2 regions of the Kocuria rhizophila DC2201 genome follow, and region 1 is predicted to be linked to the other one. Evidence: riboswitches for the same ligand, from Rfam matches in the RefSeq annotation. Region 1 holds a riboswitch; the other holds the start of a gene.
What was found. A riboswitch is a leader RNA that binds a small molecule or an ion and turns the genes downstream of it on or off. The one in region 1 is predicted to bind thiamine pyrophosphate.

Region 1 (3,364 bases):
GGAAGCGGTGCGCCAGGAGCCCGAACACGGCCAGCGGGACGAGCGCGAGGAGCAGCGGGAGCACGTGCACCTCGTCGGTGTAGAAGACCGCGATGATGGTGATGGCGAGCAGGTCGTCCACCACCGCGAGCGTCAGCAGGAACAGGCGGAGCGCGCTGGGCAGGTGCGAGCCCACGATCGCGAGGACGGCCACCGCGAACGCGATGTCCGTGGCGGTGGGGATCGCCCAGCCGCCCAGGGTCTCGGGGCTGCCGAGGTTAACGCCCGCGTAGATCAGAGCCGGGACGACGACGCCGCCCACGGCCGCCGCGATCGGCACCGCCGCCTTCCCGAGGTCCCGCAGATCACCCGCGACGAACTCGCGCTTGAGCTCCAGGCCCACGAGGAAGAAGAACACGGCGAGCAGCCCGTCCGCGGCCCACGTCCCCAGGCTGAGGTCCAGGTGCCACGGCTCGTAGCCGACCTTCAGGTCCCGGAGGGCGAAGTAGCTCTCCACGAAGGGCGAGTTGGCCCAGACGATGGCGAGGACGGCGGCGACCACCAGGAGGATGCCGGCCACGGTCTCGCGGCGCAGGACGTCCTGGAGGCGGGAGAAGAGGCCGCCCGAGGGGTGGTCGGGCTCGCACGGGGGCTCAGGATGGTTGAAGAAACCGGGCTCCGAGACGAAGCCGGAGGGTTCTGTCTGCACCACGGTTCCCGGGGTTCCGGGCTCAACGTGGGCAGGGGTGGTGCTGTGGTGCGGGGGCATGGATCACTCCAGTGTCGACGGGCATCACGCTCATTACCGCCGACCAGACTTCCCGGCACACCAGCCAGCAAGGGTAGCAGTGCGCTTTTGGGCGGCGCACGCGGGGCGGCTGCCATGAGGCTGAGCGGCTCCGTCTACACTGGCCACCAGTGACACGGGGTGCCGCCACCCTCCCCGCCCACCGGGCGGGCAGACAGAGGACCGCAGCGGCTGAGATGACACCCGTCGAACCTGTCCAGTTAGTACTGGCGAAGGGATGTCACGGTGGCACCGCGCAGGTGGCGCACCGCTTTCTTCGCCGTGAGCCACAGGAGTGAGCATGCGGATCGAGAACACCATCGTCCTGGTCACCGGCGGAGCCCGCGGGCTCGGGGAGCACCTCAGCCGGGCGTTCGCGCGCGAGGGTGCGCGCGTCGTCGTGAACTACCACTCCAGCGAGGAGCGGGCCCGTGCGCTGGTCAGCGAACTCGGGGAGGACCGGGCACTCGCGGTCCAGGCGGACGTGACCGACGCCCAGCAGGTGCGGGACATGGTCGCCCGCGCCCGGGAGCACTTCGGCGCACCGATCACGGTGGCCGTGAACAACGCCCTGGTGGACTTCAGCTTCAACGGCGATGCCCGCCCCACCCTGGACACCCTCACCGCCGAGAACCTGACCCAGCAGTTCCAGGGCGCCGTGGTGGGTGCCCTCAACGTGATGCAGGCGGTCACCCCGGGCATGGCGGAGGCTGGCGAGGGGCGCATCATCAACATCGGCACCAACCTCTTCCAGAGCCCGGTGGTCCCCTACCACGACTACACCGCCGCGAAGGCCGCCCTGCTCTCCCTCACCCGCACCGCCGCCAAGGATCTGGGCCCGCAGGGCATCACCGTCAACATGATCTCCGGCGGCCTGCTGCGCACCACGGACGCGAGCGCCGCCACCCCGGACGAGGTCTTCGACTTCATTGCCGCCGGCACTCCCCTGGGCCGCGTGACCACCCCCGAGGAGTTCGCGGACACCGCCCTGTTCTTCGCCTCGGACTGGTCCCGCGGGGTCACCGGCCAGAACCTGGTGGTCGACGGCGGGCTGGTGATGGACTGACATGGCCGCCCCCTCTCCGCACGACGACGCCGCCCAGCCCGGTCCCGCGCGCACGGCACCTGCCGGGGGCGCGGCGTCGGCAACCACCCCCGAAGCCGGGCCGACGCTCGGGACGGCCGCTGCGGCGTCGTCGCCCACGACCGCACCGGCCCGCCGCCTCCACCTCAACGCGTTCCTCTACGGCGCCGGCCACCACCAGGCCGCGTGGCGCGCCCCGAACTCCTCGGTGCACCGCCTCACGGACATCACCTACTACGAGGAGCTCGCGCAGACCGCCGAGCGCGGCCTGTTCGACGCCGTGTTCTTCGCGGACGGCCACAGCGTGGGCGACGTGTCCGGCGGACCCCACTGGTCGCTCGAACCGCTGACCGCGCTGTCCGCGATGGCGCGCGCCACCGAGCGCATCGGCCTGGTGTGCACGGTCTCCTCCACGTTCTTCACCCCGTTCCACGCGGCCCGGATGCTCGCGTCCCTGGACCACATCTCGGGCGGCCGGGCGGGCTGGAACGTGGTGACCTCCATGTGGGATGCGGAAGCCCGCAACCACGGCTACCGGGCCATGCCGCCCAAGGACGAGCGCTACGAGCGCGCCCGCGAGTTCGTGGAGGTGGCCCGCGCCCTGTGGGCCAGCTGGGACGAAGACGCCGTCACCGCGGACCCCGAGGGCCGGTGGGCGGACCCCTCCAAGCTGCACCGCCTGGACCACGAGGGCCGCCACTTCCTGGTGGACGGACCCCTCACGGTCCCGCGCTCCCCGCAGGGCGAGCCGGTGCTCTTCCAGGCCGGTGCGTCCGGCCCCGGCAAGGCCCTGGCCGGGGACTACGCGGAGGGGATCTACGCCGTGGCCTACGACCTCCCCGCCGCCCAGGAGTACTACTCCTCGGTCAAGGCAGAGGTCGCGCGGGCCGGCCGCGATCCGGAGTCCGTGGCCGTGATGCCCGGGCTGGTCACCTACGTGGGCCGCACCCACGATGAGGCCCTCGCCAAGCAGGACCGCGTGGACCGGCTGCTGCCCGTGGAGCAGTCCCTCGCGCAGCTCTCCACGTTCGTGGAGCAGGACTGCTCAGCCTGGGACCTGGACGCGCCCGTGCCCCCGCTGCCGCCCCTGGAGGAGTTCACCGGGCCGCAGGGCCGCTACGGGACCATCCTGCGGATCGTCGAGGCGGAGCACCCCACGGTCCGCCAGCTGCTCGGGCGCCTGGCCGCTGGCGGGGGCCACTGCACCATGGTGGGCACCCCGGAGTCGATTGCGGACCAAATGCAGGAGTGGCTGGAGAACGGCGGGGCGGACGGCTTCAACCTCATGCCACCCGTGCAGCCGGACTCGCTCGAGGACTTCGTGGACCTCGTGGTCCCCGAGCTGCAGCGCCGCGGCCTGTTCCGCACCGAGTACACCGCCACCACGCTGCGCGGTCACCTCACGCTGGGCTGACACCCGCCGCACGACGACGCCGCCGCGCCCCTTCCCGGGGGCCACAACCTCGCCAGCGCCCCCGCCCACATTCTTAAGTGCAGCTTTTGCCACTTTTCGG
Region 2 (3,364 bases), 1.1 Mb from region 1:
GCTTGACACCCAGGTACTGGGCGTTGGAGTCACGGCCGTTGCGAGTGGAGCTCGCACCCTTCTTGTGTGCCATGGTGTGTGCCTACCTTCGTTGGAAATGTACGGGGGACCGGATCAGGCGTCGATGCCGGTGATCTTGACCGTGGTCAGCTCGGCGCGGAAACCCTGACGCTTCTTGTAGCCGGTCTTGTTCTTGTACTTCATGATCGAGATCTTGGGACCACGCAGGTCCTCGATGATCTCGGCCGTGACCTTGACGTCGGCCAGGGTCTTGGAGTCGGAGGTGACCTTGTCCCCATCGACCAGCAGCAGCGCAGGAAGCTCTACGGTGCTGCCTGCCTCGCCGGCGACGCGGTCAAGGGTCACGAGGTCTCCTACGGAAACCTTCTCCTGGCGGCCGCCTGCGCGGACAATCGCGTACACCACTTGGGAACTCACTTCTCTCGACATCTATGGACTGCGTGTATTGGTCGGGTGCGCTCCTGGAGGACTGCGAATGTCGAGACATCACGCCGCAGTGGTTCATGACCGACCGCATTCCGCGTGGCTATCGCATCAAAACAGGATGTTCACCCGAGTGTGCCGCTTTCCGTGCGCGTGGGAATGACTACGACGCACACCGGTGTCCGGCACCGACAGCCCAGAGTACCTGATCCCCGGAAGTCACGCCACTCACGCGCCCTGCCCGCCACGCTGCGCGGACTGGTCGAAGAACGCGAGTTCGAGCCGGCAGGCCCGCAGGTAGGCGCGTCGCATGGCCTCGCGGGTGGCGGGGTCCGCGCACGACGCCGCCCGGTCCACGATCTCGCGCACGGCCTCCGTGGCGGCCTGGAAGGCGGGGTCCTCGTAGGTCTGCAGCCAGTCCGCGTACGGGTGCCCGTCCAGCCCCGCGGCCCGGGCCCGCGCCGAGAGCTCCGAGCCCACGTGGGCGTAGAGCCAGTAGCACGGCAGCACCGCAGCGGCCCCCACCGCGAAGCCGTCCTGTCCCGTGCGCGCGAGCAGGAAGTCCGCGTACGCGCTCGTGGTCTCCGAGGGCGGCAGCGGCTGCCGGTCCCCGAGCCGCGCCCGGTGCAGGGCGGACTCCCCCGTGACCACGGCGGCGGACGCGCTCGCGAACAGCTCACGGGAGTCCTCGTCCGGTGCGGAGGCGGCCAGCAGCGCCAGGGCCCGGGAGTAGAACTCGAGGTACTGCATGTCCTGGTCCAGGTAGAACTCGAACGCCTCCCGGTCCAGGGTGCCGTCCCCCAGGGCCACCACGAAGGGCAGCGCCGCGATCCGCTCCCGTACCGGAGCGCTCTCGTCCCACAGCTCGTCCGTGAACGGCCGCCCCTGCCCGGAGCCCAGCCCGGCGGCGTCGTCCGCGCACGCCCCGGCTAAGAAGGTGGGGTCCGTGACGAGGTCCTGGACGTGGTGGAAGTGGTGGACCGGGCCGTTGCCGTGGCCCACGTGCAGGGTGTCCGCCGCGCGCAGCGCCCCGCGCAGCCACTGGCGGGCGGTGTCGATGCCCTGCGCCCAGTCCCCCGTGCGGGCCACCACCGTGGCCACCGCGGAGGACAGCGAGCAGCCCGTGCCGTGCGTGTTGCGGGTGACCACGCGCGCTCCCGCGTACTGCGCGGCGGGTTCGGCCCGGCCGGGAACCACGAGGGCGTCCGGCGTGGTGTCCCCCGCGAGGTGCCCGCCCTTGACGAGCACGCGCGTGCCGAAGGTCTCCGCCACGGCACGACCCTGCGCGAGGGCCTCGTCCCACGTGGTGGCCACGGGCCGTTCCGCGAGCACGGCCAGCTCGGGAAGGTTGGGGGTGATGAGGTCCGCGTGGTGCAGGATCCCGCGCAGGGCGTCCTCGGCGTCGGGCTCCAGCAGCCGGCCCCCGGCGGTGGCCACCATCACCGGGTCGATCACAACCACCGGGGCACGTCCGGCCGCCAGCCAGCGGCCCACGGTCTCGATGGTCTCCACCGAGCCGAGCATGCCCACCTTCACGGCGTCCAGCTCCACGTCCTGCGCCACGGCGTCCAGCTGCGCCTGGAGCACGGACACGGGCGGGGTGTGCACGTCCACCACGCCCCGGGTGTTCTGCGCGACCACCGCCGTGATCACGCTCAGCCCGTAGCCGCCCATCGCGGCGATCGACTTCAGGTCCGCGGCGTGGCCCGCGCCGCCGGTGGGATCCGTTCCGGCGATCGACAGGACGCGCGGGGCGGGGGCAGGAGACGTGGCGATCACGACATTCCCTTCGCTAGTTCGAGCTAGATCAGGTTCGACGGGTGTGTTCTCAGCCGCTGGGCGGCACCCCGTGTCCGTGCCCGATCATGCCACAGGAGCGCCCGGATTCCTCCGAGCGCTCCTGTGGGCGGGCCGTGCACGACGCCACACGGTGGCGGTCGTCGCGCAGGTCTCAGTCCGCCTTGGGGGTCATGGTGATGTCCTGGGCCTTCACGCCCACCCCCACGATGGTCGGCTGCCCGTCCGAGGGCGCCGTGCGCACCGCGGTGGCCTCGGCGGTGAAACGGCTCGCGGCCCCCGCCGACGCCTCGTACTCGCGCGTCTCCACGCTCGCGGTGCCCGGTGCGGCGGCGGGTGCCACCGCACGGCGTGAACCACGACGCCGCCTGGCCGGGGTGCTCGGGGCGGCCTGCCCCGCGGCACCCGGTGCGTTCTGACCGGCCGCGCTGGGCGCGGTCCCGGCACCACCGGAGCGGCTGCTGCCGGACTGGTCGCGCCCGGACTGGTCTCGTCCGGTCTTGTCGTCCTCGGACCAACCGCTCCCGGACTGGCGGTTGCCCGCCCCGCCGTTCCTGGACCGGCCGCCTCCGGACTGGTCCCGCTGGGTGTCGCTGTCCTGCCCCGCCCCTGACTTTCCGCCCTGGGAGTCCGAGGAGCGGTCGGCGTCCTCGGCGGAGCCGCGCGCGCCCGTGGCGGTGCCGGGGGCCGTGGCCACCCGGCGGCCGCGGCGCTGACGGCCCGCACCACCCGAACGGGACCCGGATCCGGAACGGTCGCCGCCGGAGGTCTCCTCGCCCGAAGTGTCCTCACCAGAGAACGCCGCGGAGAGCGAGTCAAGGGTTAGGGACTCCTGTGCCGTGCCACGGTCCTGGTGGCCCTGCGGGAGCTCGACGACCTCGCCGCCGATGGTCAGCTGCGAGGCGGCGCCGCCGTCCTGGCCCTGGGTGTGGTCCTCGCGGGAGGTCTCCTGCGACGAACCGCCATCCTCACCCTGCTGGGTGCGGCCACGGCTGCGCTTGCCCCGGCGCTTCTTGCGACGGCGTCCGCCCTCGGACTCGCCGTGGCTCTCGTCCCCGGGGCCTCCCGCCGCCTGGTGGTCTCGCGCGGAGTCCGCGGCACCGGACGCGCTGCCCGAGGACGC

Region 2: linked by a shared signal. The riboswitch ahead of KRH_RS05500 (bifunctional hydroxymethylpyrimidine kinase/phosphomethylpyrimidine kinase) and the one ahead of KRH_RS00805 (3-oxoacyl-ACP reductase) in region 1 are both predicted to bind thiamine pyrophosphate.

The regions. Positions count from the first base shown of each region.
Region 1 covers NC_010617.1:183,611-186,974, reverse strand. Annotated here, with positions in the region: gene nhaA (Na+/H+ antiporter NhaA) at 1-748, opposite strand, end outside; TPP riboswitch at 894-1,022, shown strand; gene KRH_RS00805 (3-oxoacyl-ACP reductase) at 1,068-1,832, shown strand; gene KRH_RS00800 (LLM class flavin-dependent oxidoreductase) at 1,834-3,264, shown strand.
Region 2 covers NC_010617.1:1,245,073-1,248,436, reverse strand. Annotated here, with positions in the region: gene rpmA (50S ribosomal protein L27) at 1-73, opposite strand, end outside; gene rplU (50S ribosomal protein L21) at 115-426, opposite strand; gene KRH_RS05500 (bifunctional hydroxymethylpyrimidine kinase/phosphomethylpyrimidine kinase) at 673-2,223, opposite strand; TPP riboswitch at 2,211-2,304, opposite strand; gene KRH_RS05495 (Rne/Rng family ribonuclease) at 2,396-3,364, opposite strand, start outside.